DNA from 4 places in the Nocardiopsis codii genome. Region 1 is predicted to be linked to each of the others. Evidence: predicted binding sites of a transcription regulator. Region 1 holds the regulator's gene; each other region holds the start of a gene.
What was found. Region 1 encodes LexA, which represses DNA repair genes until DNA is damaged. Its sites were predicted from a motif close to TCGAACANNTGTTCGA; they were not measured.

Region 1 (4,475 bases):
GTGGCAGTGCCGCTGGGCGACCCCGGAGGGCCCCGGGGACGCGGTGCCGGCCACGGCGACGCTGGTACTGGTGGCCGCGCCCAACCCGGGCGGGGTGACGACCGCCGCCGACAACCTGCGGGCCACCACGGAACAGCACGAGACCACCGGGCTGGACGGCGTCGGCGAGGAGGCGGTGCGCTGGACCGCCGGAGCACCGTTCACGGTCGGCTGTGTGGGGACCCGGGTCTCCAACCTGTACGTGGAGTCCTGCTACAGCGTGGCGGCCGGCTACGACGCGACCGAACCGGCCGACGAGGAGCGGATCGTCGCTGACGCCGGGGAACTCGCGCTGGCGGTGGTCGAGGCGCTTCCGGAGTCCCTCCCCGAGTGACGGGGCGGCGGCTCCGCACGCCCCCACGGCCGTCCTCCCCACGGCCTGCGCCCGTGACCGCCGGCCCGCAGCCGGGGGCGCGGTCCGCGCCGGCCCCGGGCCGCCACACAGCCGCGGGCCGCTACCAGGCGTTGCCGAGGAACTCCTCCAGAGCCGGGGAGACCCCCTCGGCGAACGGTCTGTCCGTGTCCAGGACCGCCGCACCGGGCTCGTCCTCGAAGGCCCGGAGGATGTGGTCGGTGCCGGGCAGGTCCACGCGTTCCGCACCGTCCAACCCGGTCATGAGACGGTCCACGTCCCCACGGGAGACCTGGGCGTCGTCCTCCCCCCACAGGACCAGGACCGGGGTGCCCTCGGGCAGGTCCCGTCCCAGTTCGACCGGGTCCAGGCCGTCCATGTAGGAGAGGAATTCGGCGTTCCACGGGGTGTAGACGCCGAACTGGTCGCTGTCCTGCGACGTGATGTCGCGCCCGCCCCTGATCGCGGCACGCCCGGCCCGCATGTCCGAGAGGATCCGGACGGCCTCCGACTCCCCGAGCTGGCCCGTCCCCTCGGCCAGGCGGACCTGCTCGGTGACCTGCCGGTCGAGGAGGTCCAGGTAGCGGGTGCCCGGAGGGGCGGCCAGCACCAGTGCGGGCGAGGGGTGACCGGAGCCGATGAGCCGGTGGGCGCGCAGGGCGTAGAGGGCGCCCTCGCTGTGTCCGACGACGACCACGCGCCGGGGGTCCACCTCGGGCTGCGCGAGCAGTTCCTCGTAGGCCGCCACGACCTGCCGGTCGAAGACCTCGGGATCCACGGGGGTGATCCTCCGGACGCCGCCGGGTCCGGTCTCCTCCTCGACCTGCGGGTCCGGACCGCTGCCGAACTTGTCGTAGCGCAGAGAGGCCACACCCGCGTCGGCGAGCACACGGGACAGGTTCTGATTGGTGTCGGCGTCGGGCCGCGCGGGAGCGTTGCCGTCGCGGTCGGTCGGGCCGCTGCCGGAGATGATGAGCGCACCTGGCAGCCGCTCGGAGGCGCCGTGCGGAGCGCGGAAGGACGCGGACACCTCGTGTCCGCCGCCCTCGAAGGTCAGCTCGCGCTCGACGCCGACGACCCCGGGCGCCTCGGCCCCGTCGACGTCGGCCGGAGCGCAGGCGGCGGTGGAGAGCAGGACGGCGAGGACACCGCCGACCACAGCGGCGCGCGGTCGGGCGACGGGGGAGGAGAGTGGTGTGGACACGGTTTCAGCCTAGCGGTCCCGCCGGACGGACCCCCGTCGTCCACAGGCCCCCCGGGGCGGGCGGAGGCGGTTCCCGGCCGGGGCCCAGCCCCCGGGCCCGGCGGGTTCGGGCGGGCGCCGGAGGGCACAGCACGGCGCCCCCGGTCCGTCGGGGACGGTGCCGGAGGCGCGGGCCGGGCTGTCGCCGGGGCCGGGTCAGACGCGGCGCATGACCGCGACGACCTTGCCCAGGACGGTGGCGGCGTCGCCGTTGATCGGCTCGTAGGCGTCGTTGCGGGGCATGAGCCACACGTGGCCGTCCTCCTCGCGGCGCAGGACCTTGACGGTCGCCTCGTCGTCCAGCAGGGCCGCCACGATGTCACCGTTGTTGGCGTCCTGCTGCTGGCGGACCACGACCAGGTCGCCGTCGGTGATGGCCGCGTCGATCATCGAGTCGCCGACCACGGTGAGCATGAACAGGCGGCCCTCGCCGACCAGTTGGCGCGGCAGGGCTAGCACGTCCTCCACCGACTCCTCGGCGAGGATGGGACCGCCGGCGGCGATCCGGCCGACCAGCGGAACGGCGGCGGCGCGCGAGGGGTCGATGTCCTCGGGGGTCACGGTCTGGCCGGTGGAACGGCCGGGGGAGCGCAGTTCCACGGCCCGCGGGCGGTTCTGGTCGCGGTGCAGGTAGCCCTTGCGCTGGAGGACCTTGAGCTGGTGGGCCACGCTGGAAGGGCTGGAGAGGCCGACCGCTTCTCCGATTTCCCTTATCGACGGGGGGAAGCCCCGCTCGCGCACATACCGCTGGATGCAGTTCAGGACACTCTGCTGTCGAGCGGTGAGTTTGGGGGCTTCGGGCGTGGATCCACCCGCGTTCCCCACTGCGGTGAGAACGGTGGCGGAATCTGCGGTTCCGGGATTCTCCTCCGGCACGGCCGGGCCTCCTCGGCATTCGGTTCGGTCAGGGCCTGATTGCGTGACTGGCCACCACCGGTTCGCGACCGTGCCGACCTGGGGTCCGCGTGATGGCGAAACCAGCGTGAAATCACAGTCAACATTAGACGTTGCGCACGGTGATATCAAACAAGCGTTCGAGGCCCCAGGCCATTGTCCCGTGTGTTTTCGCGGTCAATTTCCGGCCTCTACTGACGTGTGTACACGTGTTCACGTGGTGCTGTCCCCGGAATACCCGAACACGTGTCCCCCGGGGGAGGTTCCGGTGGGATGTGGGACTGGTCTCCCGAATCCCCGGCATCAGGGTGAAACCTCCTCGTGGGGAGCACTTCCGGGTGCGACAGGCCGCCGGGGGCAGCGGATGCCGAGGGCCCGCGCCGCTATTCTTGTCGTCGGCGCCGACCGCCCCCGGGGCGGACCGGCTCCCCTTCGGATCCCACCCCGTGCCGCCGCCGACCGCAGGCCTCCGCCGCCGCGTGCCCGTGTGCGGGACACGCCGGTCGCCGGGTTGCGGGGCACCCCTCACTAGGCCTAGGTTCGACCACAACATCTGGTGCTCTCATGGGATGGATTGCCCAGGAGTTGTGGTTTAGTAGAGGTACAGGGTGTCGATTCGGTGAGGGAAGCAGGTGAACCAGGATGCACTGTCCGTTCTGCCGCCATCCGGACACCAGGGTGATCGACAGCAGGTCCACGGACGACGGCGCGGCCATCAGGCGCCGCCGCTCCTGTCCCGTGTGCGAGCGCCGCTTCACCACGCAGGAGACCGTCCTGCTGATGGTCGCCAAGCGCTCCGGCGTCACCGAGCCCTTCAGCCGTACCAAGATCATCGCCGGGGTGCGCCGGGCCTGCCAGGGCCGTCCCGTCTCCGAGGACGCCCTCGCCAAGCTCGGCCAACAGGTCGAGGAGGAGATCCGCGGACGCGGCGTCGCCGAGGTGCCGGCCCATGAGATCGGCCTGGCCATCCTCGGTCCCATGCGGGACCTGGACGAGGTCGCCTACCTGCACTTCGCCAGCGTCTACCGCGGTTTCGAGAGCCTCGCCGACTTCGAGTCCGAGATCGCCAGCCTGCGTCGCGACCGCGAGTCCGAGGGCGCGGACGGGGCGCAGGCCCTCCCCGAGAGCAGCACCACCACCGGGTAGCGCCCCGCGGCCGGGAGAGGGTCGCGGGCGGGGCGCCGCCGGGGCGGTCCGGCCACCGTGGGGTACCCCTCCCGTGACCGGCCCGCCCGTTTTCCAAGGACACCGTGCACGGTTGGGCAGGCCGTGCCCATGAGGCAGGGGAGACTCCACGATGACGGAGACAGCCAGCGGACCGACGGGACGCAAGGGCAAGGGGAACCGCAAGGGGCTGAGGATCAAGCGGGTCTTCACGACCCCCGGGACCCACCCGTACGACGCCCTGGAATGGGAGCGCCGCGACGTCGTCATGACCAACTGGCGCGACGGCACGGTCAACTTCGAGCAGCGCGGCGTGGAGTTCCCCGCGTCCTGGTCCATGAACGCCACCCAGATCGTGGCGAGCAAGTACTTCCGCGGCGCCGCCGGCACCCCCGAGCGCGAGTGGAGCCTCAAGCAGCTCATCGACCGCGTCGTCGGGGTCTACACCGAGACCGGCGTCAAGCACGGCTACTTCGCCGGCGACGAGGACGCGGAGATCTTCGACCACGAGCTCAAGCACGCCCTCGCCAACCAGCTCTTCAGCTTCAACTCGCCGGTCTGGTTCAACGTCGGGACGACCTCGGCGCAGCAGGTCAGCGCGTGCTTCATCCTCTCCGTCGACGACACCATGGAGTCGATCCTCGACTGGTACAAGGAAGAGGGGATCATCTTCAAGGGCGGCTCCGGAGCGGGTGTGAACCTGTCCCGTATCCGCTCCAGCAAGGAGCTGCTGTCCTCCGGCGGCACGGCCTCCGGCCCCGTCTCCTTCATGCGGGGAGCCGA
Region 2 (4,475 bases), on a different contig from region 1:
TCGCGGCGCTGGTCGCGGCCCTCCTGGGAGCCATCGGACTTCCGCTGGCCGTGCAGATCATCGGGTTCGCCGCGGCCGCGGCGGCCGGACTCTACCTCGTGCGGCCGCTCATGCAACGACAGCTGCACCGAGGACCCGACGCACGGTCGGGTGCGGCGGCCCTCGTCGGGCGCTCCGCACTCGTCCTCCGCGAGATCGACGGGGACAAGGGCAGGATCAAGCTCTCCGGAGAGGAGTGGTCGGCACGGTGTATCGACGAGGACCTGGTGATCCCGGTCGGCGCACGCGTCGACGTCATGGAGATCGACGGAGCCACAGCCGTGGTCTATCCGCGTGAGGCCCTGCCAGGGGGCGCAACCGAGCACACGTCCTGAACGACAGCCACGACCCCGAGGTCAGGTGCTGACATGATCGATCCGACCATCCCCCTCATCATTCTCGCGGTCCTGTTCGTCGCGATCGCCCTCTCCGCGATCCGTATCGTCCCCCAGGCGAGGGCGTACAACATCGAACGCTTCGGCCGCTACATCCGCACCCTCGACCCCGGCCTGAACTTCATCGTCCCGGGCGTCGACCGCGTCAACTCCAAGTTCGACCTGCGCGAGCACGTGTTCAGCTCGCGCCCCCAACCGGTGATCACCCAGGACAACCTGGTCGTCAACATCGACACCGTCCTGTACTACCAGGTCACCGCGCCCAAGGCGGCGGCGTACGAGGTCGCCAACTACATCCAGGCCATCGACCAGTTGACGGTCACCACCCTGCGCAACGTCATCGGCTCGATGGACCTGGAGGAGACACTCACCTCCCGCGAGGAGATCAACACCCGCCTGCGCGGCGTCCTCGACGAGACCACCGGCAAGTGGGGCATCCGCGTCAACAGGGTCGAGATCAAGGCGATCGACCCGCCTCCCACCATCAAGGAGGCGATGGAGAAGCAGATGCGGGCCGACCGCGACAAGCGCGCGGCCATCCTGCACGCCGAGGGCGAGCGCCAGTCCCGCATCCTGAAGGCGGAGGGCGCCCGGCAGCAGGCCATCCTGGAGGCCCAGGGCGACCAGCAGGCCGCCATCCTGCGGGCCGACGGTGAGGCCAAGGCGATCGAGCGCGTGTTCCAGGCGGTGCACGCCAACAACGCCGACGCCAAGCTGCTCGCGTACAAGTACCTGGAGACCCTGCCGAGCCTGGCGCAGGGCGAGGGGAACACGTTCTGGGTCATCCCCGGCGAGTTCACCGAGGCGGTCAAGAACGTCAGCCACGCCTTCGCCGGCGACGCCGCCGACAGCAAGCCGTCCACCGAGAAGAACGGTGACGGGCAGGAGGGCGGGCCCGCCCGGATCACCGGTCCGGACCCGGCCCAGTCCTCGTCGGCGCAGGCCGCGATGGACGCGGCCGAGGCCGCGGAACGAGCGGTCGCGGACGCCCGCGACGACGTCCGCCGCGCCGGGGTGGGCATCGCCGGCTCGCCACCGGAGCCGCGCGAGGAAACCTGAGACCGGAGCCCCGACGGATCCCGGTGAGGGCCGGGGAGGGCGGCGCCGGCGAACGGCCGCACCCTCCCCGCGCACCCGCCGGAGGGGCCGCCGGGGAAGCCCGGCGTCACACCAGCAGGAGCTTGCCCGTGGTCTTCCGGGAGGCCAGGTCGGCGTGTGCGCGCCCGGCGTCGGCCAGCGCGTACCGGCCGCCGACCCGTACGTCCAGGCGTCCCGCCCCCACCAGGTCGAACAGGTCGCGGGCCCTGCCCAGCAGCTCCTCGCGGTCCGCCACGAAGTAGGCCAGCGACGGCCGTGTCAGGTACACCGAGCCGGCCGAGTTGAGGCGCTGCGGGTCCACCGGCGCGACCGCTCCGGAGGACTGACCGAACAGGGCCAGCACACCGCGCGGGCGCAGCGAGTCCAGGCTGGCGTCGAAGGTGTCCCGGCCCACGCCGTCGTAGACCGCGGCCACGCCCTCGCCGCCGGTGAGGGAGCGCACCGCCTCGGCCACCGGGGTCTCGGTGTAGCGGATGACCTCGTCGGCGCCGGCCCCCCTGGCCACGCGCTCCTTCTCCTCCGTGGACACGGTGCCGATGACGCGGGCGCCGCGCTCCTTGGCCAGCTGGGTGACGAGCAGCCCGGTACCGCCCGCCGCCGCGTGCACGAGCACGGTGTCGCCCTCGGCCACCGGGTACACGGAGTGCGTGAGGTAGTGGGCGGTCATGCCCTGGAGGAACAGGGCGGCGGCCTGCTCGGAGGACACCGCGTCGGGGACGGGGACGACCAGTGAGGCCTTGACGGCGGTCCTGTCGGCGTACGCCCCCGGGGCCATCGCCCAACCGACCCGCTGGCCGACGGACAGGTCGGAGACGCCCTCGCCGAGCGCGGCGACCACCCCGGCGGCCTCCATCCCCGGGACGAAGGGGAGGGGGACGTCGTACATGCCGCTGCGCTGGTAGATGTCGATGAAGTTGACCCCGCGGGCCTCCACGTCGATCAGCACCTCGCCGGGACCGGGCACGGGGTCGGCGGTCTCACTCAGCCGCAGAACCTCGGGTCCGCCGTTCTCCTCGATCACGATGGCACGCATGGGTCCACTGCTCCTTTCGGGGTCGGTTCCCGGCATCATGCCAGCCCCGAAGCCGGACGCGTCACGCCGGGGCGGCGTGGCCCACGGGGGCGTGCCCGGTCCCGACGGCTGCTGCCCGTCGGCGATCTCGCCGACGGAGAAGCCGGTGAAGAGCACGCCGAGGGGTTCGTTGCCGGGCCCGGGGCGGGTCGCGACGCCGTAGCCGTCGCGTTCGCGTGGATCCCCCGGACGCAGGGGTGGTCCGCCCGTGTGCCCGTTCGACGCCACAGCAGCGACGAGCCGGTCGCAGGGGCCCCGGGCCGGGTCCGCGGTGCCGGGTGCCGCCCTCGCCGACCGGGAACGCGGTGGGCGTCCTGTTCAGGGGTCTGCGGGGCGCAGCGGCCTGCCGCTGTCCGACATCGGGTGGGTGCCTCGCGGTGGTCGGCGGGGGCGGGCTGCTCCGCGTGCCGATCCCGGCCCGGCAGGGGCACGGGGCGCGGCGCCGTCGTCACATGAGGGGATGCGGAAGTCCCCGAAACAGTTCCGCGGGGCCACTGATGTCGCTAGGATTAGAACACATGTTCGATCGCCCGTTCGCGTCTTCCCCACGAGTGGGCGTCCCGGTGGCGTGCGTCGGGGCTCAGGAGGCGGATGATGCTGAGGGGAAGTGTCGTGGGACGGTACTACGGGGCGGAGGTCACCGTCGTCGAGGACGACGGGCGCCCGGCCCGGTTCACGTGGAACGGAAGGGTGTACGGCGTGCGGAGGATCCTCGACCACTGGGTCACCCTGCGCATGGACTGGACCCCGGTGAGCGGGTCCCAGGTGCCCGAGCGCAGGCACTGGAGGGTGGAGGCCGGAGCGTCCCAGGGCGTGTACGAACTGCGCCACGACACCGCCAGCGGGACCTGGCTGCTCTCCCGGGTATGGGGTTAGGGCGCGGCGTCGGCGCGGGGCGCACCACCCCGTGCCGGCGTCCGGCTTCGGGCCAGGTCGGACGGGAGGAGGCTGTACACGGCCAGGTCCGTCCGGCCCTCGTGCAGCGGCATCGCGCTCCGCTCGACACCCTCGAGGGTGAAACCGGCCCCCTCGGCGACCCGGCGGGAGCCGGTGTTCCCGGTAGCCGCCTTGATCTCCACGCGCAGGAAGCCCTGGTCGATCGCCCACCGGGAGACGGCCACGGCCGCCTCGGTCGCGTACCCGCGGCCGCGCCCCCAGGGGGCCACCCAGTAGCCGACCTCGGTGTTCATGGCGGGCCACAGGGTGCGGACCAGGCCGATGGAGCCGATGAGGCGGCCCGAACCCCTCTCCACCACGGCCCACTGCTGGCCCTCGCCCCCGGTGCGCATGCCCGGGGCGATCTGGCGGCACCACTGCTCGGCGTCCTGGCGGGTGTAGCGCACACCGGGACGGGGGATGGGGATCCACTGTTGGAGTTCGGCGTCGGTGCAGCCGGCGTACACGTCGTCGATGTCGGCCTCGACGAACGCGCGCAGGCGCAGGCGCTCGGTCTCCAGGATTACGGAAGGCAGCATCCGTGCGTGCCGGCTGGTGGACATGCCGTTGTCTCCCCTTGTCAACGGTGCGGAGTGCGCTCACGATACGCGCCCGGACCGATCACCCGGCACGGATCGGCCTTTGGGGGCCGGGTGGCCGGCCCGGCCGCGGCCGTGGTGGATCGAACAGTTCCGAACCCCGCCCGTCCGGGCGGGGCGACCCTCGTGAAAGGCGTTCGGGAATGACCGCGAAAGAGTCGGCCGCCATCCTCCTCCAGTACCTCCAGGGGGCCAGGGAGGCCGTGCTGTGGAAGCTGGACGGCCTGTCGGAGTACGACGTCCGACGACCGGTGACACCGACCGGAACCAACCTTCTGGGCCTGGTCAAGCATCTGGTCAGCGTGGAGTCGGACTACCTGGGAGCCGTGTTCGGGC
Region 3 (4,475 bases), on a different contig from region 1:
GCTGCGGTGTCGTGCGGTTCCGTGCCCATCAGGTCCTCCGTTCCTGTGCGTGGTGGCGTGGTCCCCGTCGCGGTCGTCCCGCCCCGGTCACTGGGTGCTCCTCAGCAGGGGCGGGTGCAGGAGCGCGGCGCCCCCGGCCCGGTAGAGGCGGGCGCGGCGTCCGCCGCCGGGGCCGCCGTGCTCGGCGAGTTCCCCGGTGTCCTCCACGAACCCGGGGGTGGCGAGGATCTTGCGGTGGAAGTTGGCGGCGTGCAGTGTGCGCCCCCACACCGCCTGGTAGACCTCCCGCAGCGCGGTGATGGTGAAGGCGGACGGCAGGAACGCGGTGGCCAGAGCGGTGTACTCCAGCTTGGAGCGGGCGCGCTCGACCGCGTCGGCGATGATCCGCCCGTGGTCGAAGGCGAGGTCGCGGTCGGCGCGGGTGTCCTCGCCGAGTCCGAGTCCGAGCCCGCTCCACGGGACCCAGGCCGCCTCCTCGGTGTCGCGGCCGCTGTGGGGGTCGGGCAGGTCGGGGGCCAGGAGCATGTGGGCGACCGAGAACACGCGCATGCGGGGGTCCCGGCCCCGCGCCCCGTAGGTGCCCAGCTGCTCCAGGTGCAGTTCGGTGGGCAGGCGGGTCTTCTCCGACAGCACGCGCAGGGCGGCGTCGGGCAGGTCGGGGTCGGCGGGGCCGTCCGGCCCGTCCTCCGCCCGGACGAACCCGCCGGGCAGGGCCCACCAGCCGCGCTGCGGGTGGGCGGCGCGCCGGGTCAGCAGCACGTGGGGGGTGCCCGCCCTCCGCGCTCCGTCCTCCCCGGCGTCGCCCTCCGGCCGGATGGTGAGGGCGACGACGTCGACCGTGACCGCCGCGGGGGCGAAGGCGTGGGGGTCGTAGCCCGAGAGGAACCGGCTCTCCGGCCCGTCGTGCGGTGGCGTCCTGGCGTCGGTCACGTGCGGTTCCTTGTTCTTCTCAGTCTGAGTTTTTCTCGATCTGAGGTGAACTTAGCACGCGGTTCGGCCTCCGTCCACCCCTTTCCCGTTGCCCGCCCCCGGGACGGGTCCTTCCGGGCGGTGGAGCGCAGGAGGAACCACACGGCGGCCGCGAACCAGGAGAGTCCGACCGTCAGGACCATCCGCTGTCCCAGGCCGTGGAAGCCGTGCTCCGCGGACGCCGTGAAGGCCGCGGAGAGCGGCGGGACGAGCGCGCCCCGGGCTCGACTGAGCCGCCGCGCCGTCGCCGGGGAAGCGGCGGCGGGGCGGCGACACGCCCGGGCGGGCGGACGGCGGGGGTCGGTGCCCACCGCTAGCATGGTGCGAACGGACGTTCGACCGGCTGTGCGAAGACGAGCGAGGGTGTGCGGAGTGCGAGTGTTGGGGATCGACCCGGGGCTGACCCGGTGCGGCGTCGGTGTCGTCGAGGGGGCCATCGGCAAACCGCTCACCCTGCTCGGGGCCGACGCCGTCCGCACCAGCCCCGACACCGAACTCCCCCAGCGGCTCGTCGGCATCGAGCGCGGGATCGAGGAGTGGCTGGACCGGTTCCAGCCCGACGCGGTCGCCGTGGAGCGGGTCTTCGCCCAGCACAACCTCAGCACGGTCATGGGCACCGCCCAGGCCAGCGGCATCGCCCTGGTGTGCGCCGCCCGGCGGGGCCTGCCCGTCGCGCTGCACACCCCCAGCGAGGCCAAGGCCGCCATCACCGGCAGCGGCCGTGCCGACAAGGCACAGGTCGGCACCATGGTGGCGCGTATCCTCGGACTCGACGGTCCCCCCAGACCCGCGGACGCGGCGGACGCCGTCGCCCTGGCCATCTGCCACATCTGGCGCGGTGGGGCCCAGGCGCGCGTCGCACAGGCCGCACAGGACTTCGCCCGCAAGGTGGAACTCGCCCGCCGTACCCGCGGCCGCTAGTTCCCCGCCCCCAGGAAGGAGAAGGGCGCCGCCCCCGGTGCCCGCACGAGATGATCGCGTTCCTCACCGGCCGGGTGGCCGCACGTGGCGCGGGCAGCGCCGTGATCGACGTCGGCGGGGTCGGCATGACCGTCCAGTGCACCCCCTCCGCACTGTCCCGGCTGCACGTCGGCGAGACCGGCACCGTCGCCACCAGCCTCATCGTCCGCGAGGACTCCCTGACCCTGTTCGGGTTCGCCGACGACGACGAGAGGCACCTGTTCGAGCGGGTGCAGACGGCCTCCGGTGTCGGGCCGCGCCTGGCCCTGGCCATCCTCTCCGTCCACAGCCCGGCCGGCCTGCGCCAGGCCGTGGCGACCGAGGACACCGCGGCGCTCACCCGCGTGCCCGGCATCGGCAGGAAGGGCGCGCAGCGCATCGTCCTCGAACTGGCGGGCAAGCTGGAGTCGCCGGTCCTCGGCGACGGCACGCTGCCGCCCGCCGACGGCGCCCCCGCGGGGGTGTCCGACTCCGCCCGGCGCGCGCAGGTCGTCTCCGGCCTGGTCAACCTCGGCTGGTCGGCCAAGGACGCCGAGGCCGCCGCGGCGGCCGTCACCGCCGAGTCCGAGTCCACGGACGTCGCCGTCCTGCTGCGTACCGCTCTGCGCAGGCTCAGCCGCGCCTAGGAGGGAGGGATGGACCCCATGCACGAACCGCACGAGCCCCGCGAGGCGTACGAGCCCGCCCCCTACGAGCGCGAGGCGGTCTCCTCCGACGCCAGCCTCGACGACCGCCAGGTCGAGGGGGCCCTGCGCCCCCGCGCCCTGGACGAGTTCGTCGGACAGAAGCGGGTGCGCGAACAGCTCTCCCTGGTGCTCGACAGCGCCCGCAGGCGCAACCGGGCCCCGGACCACATCCTCATGTCCGGCGGCCCCGGTCTGGGCAAGACCACCCTGGCCATGATCGTCGCCGCCGAGATGGGCGCCCCGCTGCGCATCACCTCGGGCCCCGCCATCGAGCGGTCCGGCGACCTGGCAGCGGTGCTGTCCACCCTCCAGGAGGGCGAGGTGCTGTTCCTGGACGAGATCCACCGGATGGCCCGCCCCGCCGAGGAGATGCTCTACGTGGCGATGGAGGACTACCGGGTCGACGTCGTGGTCGGCAAGGGGCCCGGAGCCACCGCGATCCCCCTGGAGATCGCCCCGTTCACCCTGGTCGGGGCCACCACCAGGGCGGGCATGCTCCCCGCCCCGCTGCGCGACCGGTTCGGGTTCACCGCGCACATGGACTTCTACTCGCCCGAGGAGCTGGAGCAGATCCTGAACCGCTCCGCCGGGCTGCTCGGCGCACCCCTGGCGGAGGACGCGGCCCGGGAGATCGCCGGGCGCTCGCGCGGGACGCCCCGTATCGCCAACCGGCTGCTGCGCCGGGTGCGCGACTACGCCGAGGTGCGGGGCGACGGGCACCTGTCACTGCGGACCGCCCGCGCCGCGCTCGAACTGTACGAGGTCGACGAACTCGGCCTGGACCGGCTGGACCGCGCCATCCTCGACGTCCTCATGAACCGCTTCCGCGGCGGCCCGGTCGGCCTGTCCACGCTCGCGGTGTCGGTGGGGGAGGAGGCCGAGACCGTGGAGGTCGTGGCCGAGCCGTTCCTGGTCCGGTCCGGCTTCCTGGCGCGCACCCCGCGCGGGCGGGTCGCCACCCCGCAGGCCTGGGCGCACATGGGGCTGACGCCGCCGCCGGACGCCGCGTTCGGCGCGGCGACCGCCGGCGCCGCCGCCGGGGGGTCGGCCAACGGGTCCGCGGCCTCCGGCGGCGCAGGGACGGGGACGCCCTGACCGGGCGGCCTCCGGTACCTCCTGACGGGGTGGGCTGACACGGGGCGCCTGTCCGGGCACAATGGGTTCCGCGTGCGTGAAACGGGGCTGAACCGTTAACACTCCGATCTCGGTCGGTGGGGGATTGGTGACCGGCGCCACGTAAGCTGGGACGAATCAGCCGATACGGGGCATGGCTCCGTACGTGTCGTTGGACACCGGCGGAACGAGTTGGACGTCCGGTGCGTTGTACGTGCCGGATGTGGTCCGGATCGTTCCCGGTTCGGTCGACACGAAGAAGGTGGCCGCCGAGGTGTCCCAACCGGCACCCGTGGGCCACGTGACGAAACGTCAGGAAGGACGCCCCCGTGCAGGGCCTTTACCACCTCGCCGACGCAGCAGAGCCCACGGGCGGGCTTCTCGGTATGCTGTTCCCGTTCCTGATGATCATCCTGGTCTTCTGGCTGCTGTTCTGGCGCCCGAACCAGAAGCGTCGCCAGCAGGAGGCGCAGATGCAGAGCGCTCTCGCCCCCGGCGTCGAGGTGATGACCAAGGCGGGCATCTTCGCGACCATCGTCGAGATCCACGAGCAGGACGTCCTGCTGGAGATCTCGCCCGGCACGCGCATCCGCATGCTCAAGGCCGGCGTCGGTGAGGTCATCACGCCCGCCGCCGACGACACCCCGGTCGAGGACCGTCCCGACTTCGGCGACGACGACAAGCCCAAGGGCTGACGGCCGCAGGCCCCGGCGGGGTCCACAGACTTCGGTACCGGCCCCCTCTCCG
Region 4 (4,475 bases), on a different contig from region 1:
TGTAGTGCACCTGGAGGGTCTCCCGGTTGTACCGGGCGCCGTGGCAGATCTCGCAGGGCACGTAGACGTCGGGCAGGAACTGCATCTCGATCTTGAGCGTGCCGTCGCCGGCACAGGCCTCGCAGCGGCCGCCCTTGACGTTGAAGGAGAACCGGCCGGGCTGGTAGCCGCGCGTCTTGGCGTCGGTGGTCTGCGCGAACAGCTTGCGGATGTGGTCGAAGACCCCGGAGTACGTGGCCGGGTTGGAGCGCGGGGTGCGCCCGATCGGGCTCTGGTCGACGTGCACGACCTTGTCGACCTTGTTCACGCCGTTGACCCGCAGGTGTCGGCCGGGCACGTCGCGCGCCCCGTTGAGCTCCTTGGCCAGCGCCTTGTACAGGATCTCGTTGACCAGGGTGGACTTGCCCGAACCGGACACGCCGGTGACGGCGGTGAACACTCCCAGCGGGAAGGCGACGTCGATGCCGTGGAGGTTGTTCTCCCTGGCGCCCTTGACCACCAGTTCGTGCCCCTTGGTGAGGGGGCGCCGCCCCTCCGGGAGCGCGATGGCGCGCCGACCGGACAGGTACTCGCCGGTCAGCGACGTGTCGGAGGTGAGGAGTTCGTCCACGATCCCGGACACCACGACGTGGCCGCCGTGCTCGCCCGCCCCGGGGCCGATGTCCACCACCCAGTCGGCGGCGCGGATGGTGTCCTCGTCGTGCTCGACCACGATGAGCGTGTTGCCGATGTCGCGCAGCCGCTGCAGGGTCTCCAGCAGGCGGGCGTTGTCGCGCTGGTGCAGGCCGATGGACGGCTCGTCGAGCACGTACAGCACGCCCACCAGGCCGGAACCGATCTGTGTGGCCAGCCTGATCCGCTGGGCCTCGCCGCCCGAGAGCGACCCGGACGACCGGGCCAGGCTCAGGTAGTCCAGGCCGACGTCGAGCAGGAAGCCGAGCCGGGCGTTGATCTCCTTGAGCACCTGGGCGGCGATGACCATGTCGCGGTCGGAGAGCTTGAGCCCGGCGAGGAAGGCCGCGCTGTCGGTGAGCGACATCTGGGCGACGTCGGCGATGGACCGGCCGCCGACGGTCACGGCCAGCACGACCGGCTTGAGACGGGTCCCCTCACAGGTGGGGCAGGGCACCGTTCTCATGTACCCCTCCAGACGCTCGCGACCGTAGTCGCTCTCGGTCTCGGAGTGGCGGCGCTTCACCCAGGGGATGACGCCCTCGAACTCGGTGTAGTAGGAGCGGTTGCGCCCGTACCGGTTGCGGTAGGTGACGTGGACCTGGGTGTCGTGCCCCTCCATCAGCGCCTTGCGCGCACGGCGCGGCAGCTTCTCCCAGGACGTGTCCAGGTCGAACCCGACGGCCTCGCCGACCGCGGTCAGGATGCGTTCCCAGTAACCGCTGTTGGGACCGCCGGACCAGGGGCCGATGGCGCCCTCGGCGAGCGTCTTCTCCGGGTCGGGGACCAGCAGTTCGGGGTCGACCTCCATACGGGTGCCCAGGCCCGAGCAGTCGGGGCAGGCGCCGTAGGGGGCGTTGAAGGAGAAGGAGCGGGGTTCGAGCTGCTCGAAGGACAGGTCGTCGTAGGGGCAGTACAGGTGCTCGGAGAACACCTTCTCGCGCTCGGCGTCGTCGGCGTCCAGGTCCACGAAGTCCAGGACGATGGTGCCGCCCGCGAGCTTGAGCGCGGTCTCTACCGAGTCGTTGAGGCGCCCGCGCGCCCCCTCCTTGACGGCGAGCCGGTCCACGACCACGGCGATGTCGTGCTTGTCGTAACGGCCCAGCTTGGGCGCCTCGTCGAGGCGTACGGCCTCGCCGTCAACGACCGCGCGGGTGTAGCCCTTGGACTGGAGGTCCTTGAAGAGTTCGGTGTACTCGCCCTTGCGCCCGCGCACGACCGGGGCGAGCACCTGGAAGCGGGTGCCCTCGGTCATCTCCAGGACGCGGTCCACGATCTGCTGCGGCGTCTGCCGCGCGATCTCGCGGTGGCACTCCGGACAGTGCGGGACCCCGACGCGCGCCCACAGCAGGCGCAGGTAGTCGTACACCTCGGTGATGGTGCCGACCGTGGAGCGCGGGTTGCGGCTGGTGGACTTCTGGTCGATGGACACGGCCGGGGAGAGGCCCTCGATGAAGTCCACGTCCGGTTTGTCCATCTGGCCGAGGAACTGGCGCGCATACGCGGAGAGGGACTCGACGTAGCGGCGCTGCCCCTCGGCGAAGATCGTGTCGAAGGCCAGCGACGACTTCCCCGACCCGGACAGGCCGGTGAACACGATCATGGAGTCACGCGGCAGGTCCAGCGAGACGTCCTTGAGGTTGTGCTCTCGGGCTCCCCGGACTACCAGTTGTTCGACCATCGAGTGAGACATCCTTCGGCATAGGCGCACAGGGTGCGGTCCGCGTCGGACGACGGCGGCTGACCCGTGTGTGGCTTCGCGGCGTGGCGGTCGAACGACCCCAGGCGACCGCCTCGGCCTCGGAATCGGGCCGGTGAGGGGATGCGGGGAGGGCGTAGGCCTCCCCGTCCGTCAAGACTAACGATCGCCGGCGACGGTTTCTTCCACAACGGAGAAGTGGTGGCGCCCCGACGCTCCGGCGTCAGGACACCACCACTATAGACGAACAGTTGTTCGAGAAAGGTCGTTTCGCGCGAGGTCCGCGAGCCGGGCGGAGACCGCCCGCCCGATATCAGGACCTGTCGGCCGGGACGTCCTTTTCGCCCTCGACGGCAGCGTTGTTGCGCTCGTCGATCCTGGACTTGACCAGGCTTCCGACGATGGTGATCGTCATGATGCCGAGGATCACGGTCAGCGAGGCGCCGATGCCGATGTCCACGATGTGGATGCCGTTCTCGTGCAGCGCGTGGAAGATCATCTTCACACCGATGAACAGCATGATCGCCGACAGGCCCCAGCTGATGTAGGCCAGGCGGTCCATCAGTCCGGCCAGCAGGAAGTACAGCTGGCGCAGGCCCAGCAGCGCGAAGGCGTTGGCGGTGAAGACGATGTAGGCGTCCTGGGTCAGGCCGAAGATCGCCGGGATGGAGTCGACGGCGAAGACCAGGTCGATGACGCCGATGGCGAGGATCACCAGGAGCATCGGGGTGACGTGCCGCCTGCCGTCGAGCTTCACGGTCAGCTTGGCGCCGTGGTAGCCGTCACTGACCGGCCAGAAGCGCTTGACCAGGCGGACCACCGGGGTCTGCGTGAAGTCCTTCTCCTCCTCGTCGCCCTTCATGTGATCCCGGATGATCTTGTAACCGGTGTAGATCAGGAAGGCGCCGAAGAGGTAGAAGACCTCGCTCCAGGCGTTGATGACCTGGGCGCCGAGGACGATGAAGATGCCGCGCATGACGAGCGCGATCACGATGCCGACGAGCAGGACCTCGTGCTGGTACTTCTTCGGTACGGCGAAGGAGCCCATGAGGAGGTAGAACACGAAGAGGTTGTCGATGCTCAGGCTCTTCTCGGTGACGAAGCCCGCGAAGTACTCCGCGCCGGCCCCACCGCCGCCGAAGTACCAGACCCCGAAACCGAAGAGGATGGCGATACCGATGTAGAAGGCCGCCCACCAGGCAGCCTGCTTGATCCCGAACTCCTGGGGACCCTTCTTCTTACTCCACGGGTGGTCGACGATGGCCAGGTCGATCACCAGGATGGCGATCATGCCACCGATCGTCGCGGCCCACACCCACAAGGGAACATTCACGGACGGATTCTCCTCCGGTCAGTGCGCGCGAGCTGAGTGCACGCACGGCGAATTACCGGAGGTCTCTCCCGCTCACGTCCGGAGGACGTGAACCGACGGCACCGGGAGAACGACTCTGTACTCCGTGATGACGACACCGCCGCGACAGGGATACTCCCCTCACGTGAAACCAAGGGTACCGTTCGTGCGCACGCAGTGACGCACGAAAGCCCTGAGATCAGCATGGCATCTCCGGTGTCTTTGAGGAAGACACCGGGACGGTGGCATTCCCCGCTCCGCCGGGACACATCATCCGGTCCTCCGGGACACCGGCGGCCCCTCCGGCGACGGGCCCGGCCCCCGGAGGCGGCGGCGCTCCCGGCGCCCGTCCGCGTTCAGCGGCGCAGCACCGACTTGTACACGGAGGCGGCGGCCTCCACGGCGTCCTCCTCGCTCGGCAGGTCCCGGGCGGCCTCCTGCGAACGGGCCCGCAGGTCGTCCGCCAGCACGGGGTCGTCCAGGACGCGTCCCACCGCCGCCGCGAACGCCGCCGTGTCCCCCGGCGGCACCATCAGCACCGTCCCCGAGTACAGGTCGGGGATGCCCCCCACCCGGGTGGAGACCACGGGAAGTCCCGCCCGCAACGCCTCCATGATCACCAGCGACGGCCCCTCCCACTGGCTGGTCAGGCAGAACACGTCCGCCGCCGCGAGCAGATCCGCCACGTCCGACCGGTGGCCCAGCATGCGCACGTCGGCGCCCATCTCGGCCGCCGTGTCGTGCAGGCGGCCC

Region 2: Q8791_RS16935 (DUF6504 family protein) is a predicted target of LexA. The motif match lies at 3,115-3,130, and genes of this name have one in related genera.
Region 3: ruvC (crossover junction endodeoxyribonuclease RuvC) is a predicted target of LexA. The motif match lies at 1,293-1,308, and genes of this name have one in related genera.
Region 4: uvrA (excinuclease ABC subunit UvrA) is a predicted target of LexA. The motif match lies at 2,615-2,630, and genes of this name have one in related genera.

The regions. Positions count from the first base shown of each region.
Region 1 covers NZ_JAUZMY010000004.1:79,541-84,015, forward strand. Annotated here, with positions in the region: gene Q8791_RS05685 (hypothetical protein) at 1-373, shown strand, start outside; gene Q8791_RS05690 (alpha/beta hydrolase family protein) at 495-1,595, opposite strand; gene lexA (transcriptional repressor LexA) at 1,791-2,510, opposite strand; gene nrdR (transcriptional regulator NrdR) at 3,171-3,674, shown strand; partial or broken gene Q8791_RS05705 (vitamin B12-dependent ribonucleotide reductase) at 3,826-4,475, shown strand, end outside.
Region 2 covers NZ_JAUZMY010000016.1:50,840-55,314, reverse strand. Annotated here, with positions in the region: gene Q8791_RS16950 (NfeD family protein) at 1-374, shown strand, start outside; gene Q8791_RS16945 (SPFH domain-containing protein) at 411-1,493, shown strand; gene Q8791_RS16940 (quinone oxidoreductase family protein) at 1,600-2,565, opposite strand; gene Q8791_RS16935 (DUF6504 family protein) at 3,196-3,480, shown strand; gene Q8791_RS16930 (GNAT family N-acetyltransferase) at 3,477-4,103, opposite strand; gene Q8791_RS16925 (DinB family protein) at 4,283-4,475, shown strand, end outside.
Region 3 covers NZ_JAUZMY010000013.1:176,956-181,430, reverse strand. Annotated here, with positions in the region: gene Q8791_RS15315 (J domain-containing protein) at 1-29, opposite strand, end outside; gene Q8791_RS15310 (NUDIX hydrolase) at 88-930, opposite strand; gene ruvC (crossover junction endodeoxyribonuclease RuvC) at 1,342-1,890, shown strand; gene ruvA (Holliday junction branch migration protein RuvA) at 1,941-2,555, shown strand; gene ruvB (Holliday junction branch migration DNA helicase RuvB) at 2,565-3,710, shown strand; gene yajC (preprotein translocase subunit YajC) at 4,058-4,423, shown strand.
Region 4 covers NZ_JAUZMY010000051.1:7,250-11,724, forward strand. Annotated here, with positions in the region: gene uvrA (excinuclease ABC subunit UvrA) at 1-2,353, opposite strand, end outside; gene Q8791_RS30060 (TerC family protein) at 2,685-3,704, opposite strand; gene Q8791_RS30065 (glycosyltransferase family 4 protein) at 4,079-4,475, opposite strand, start outside.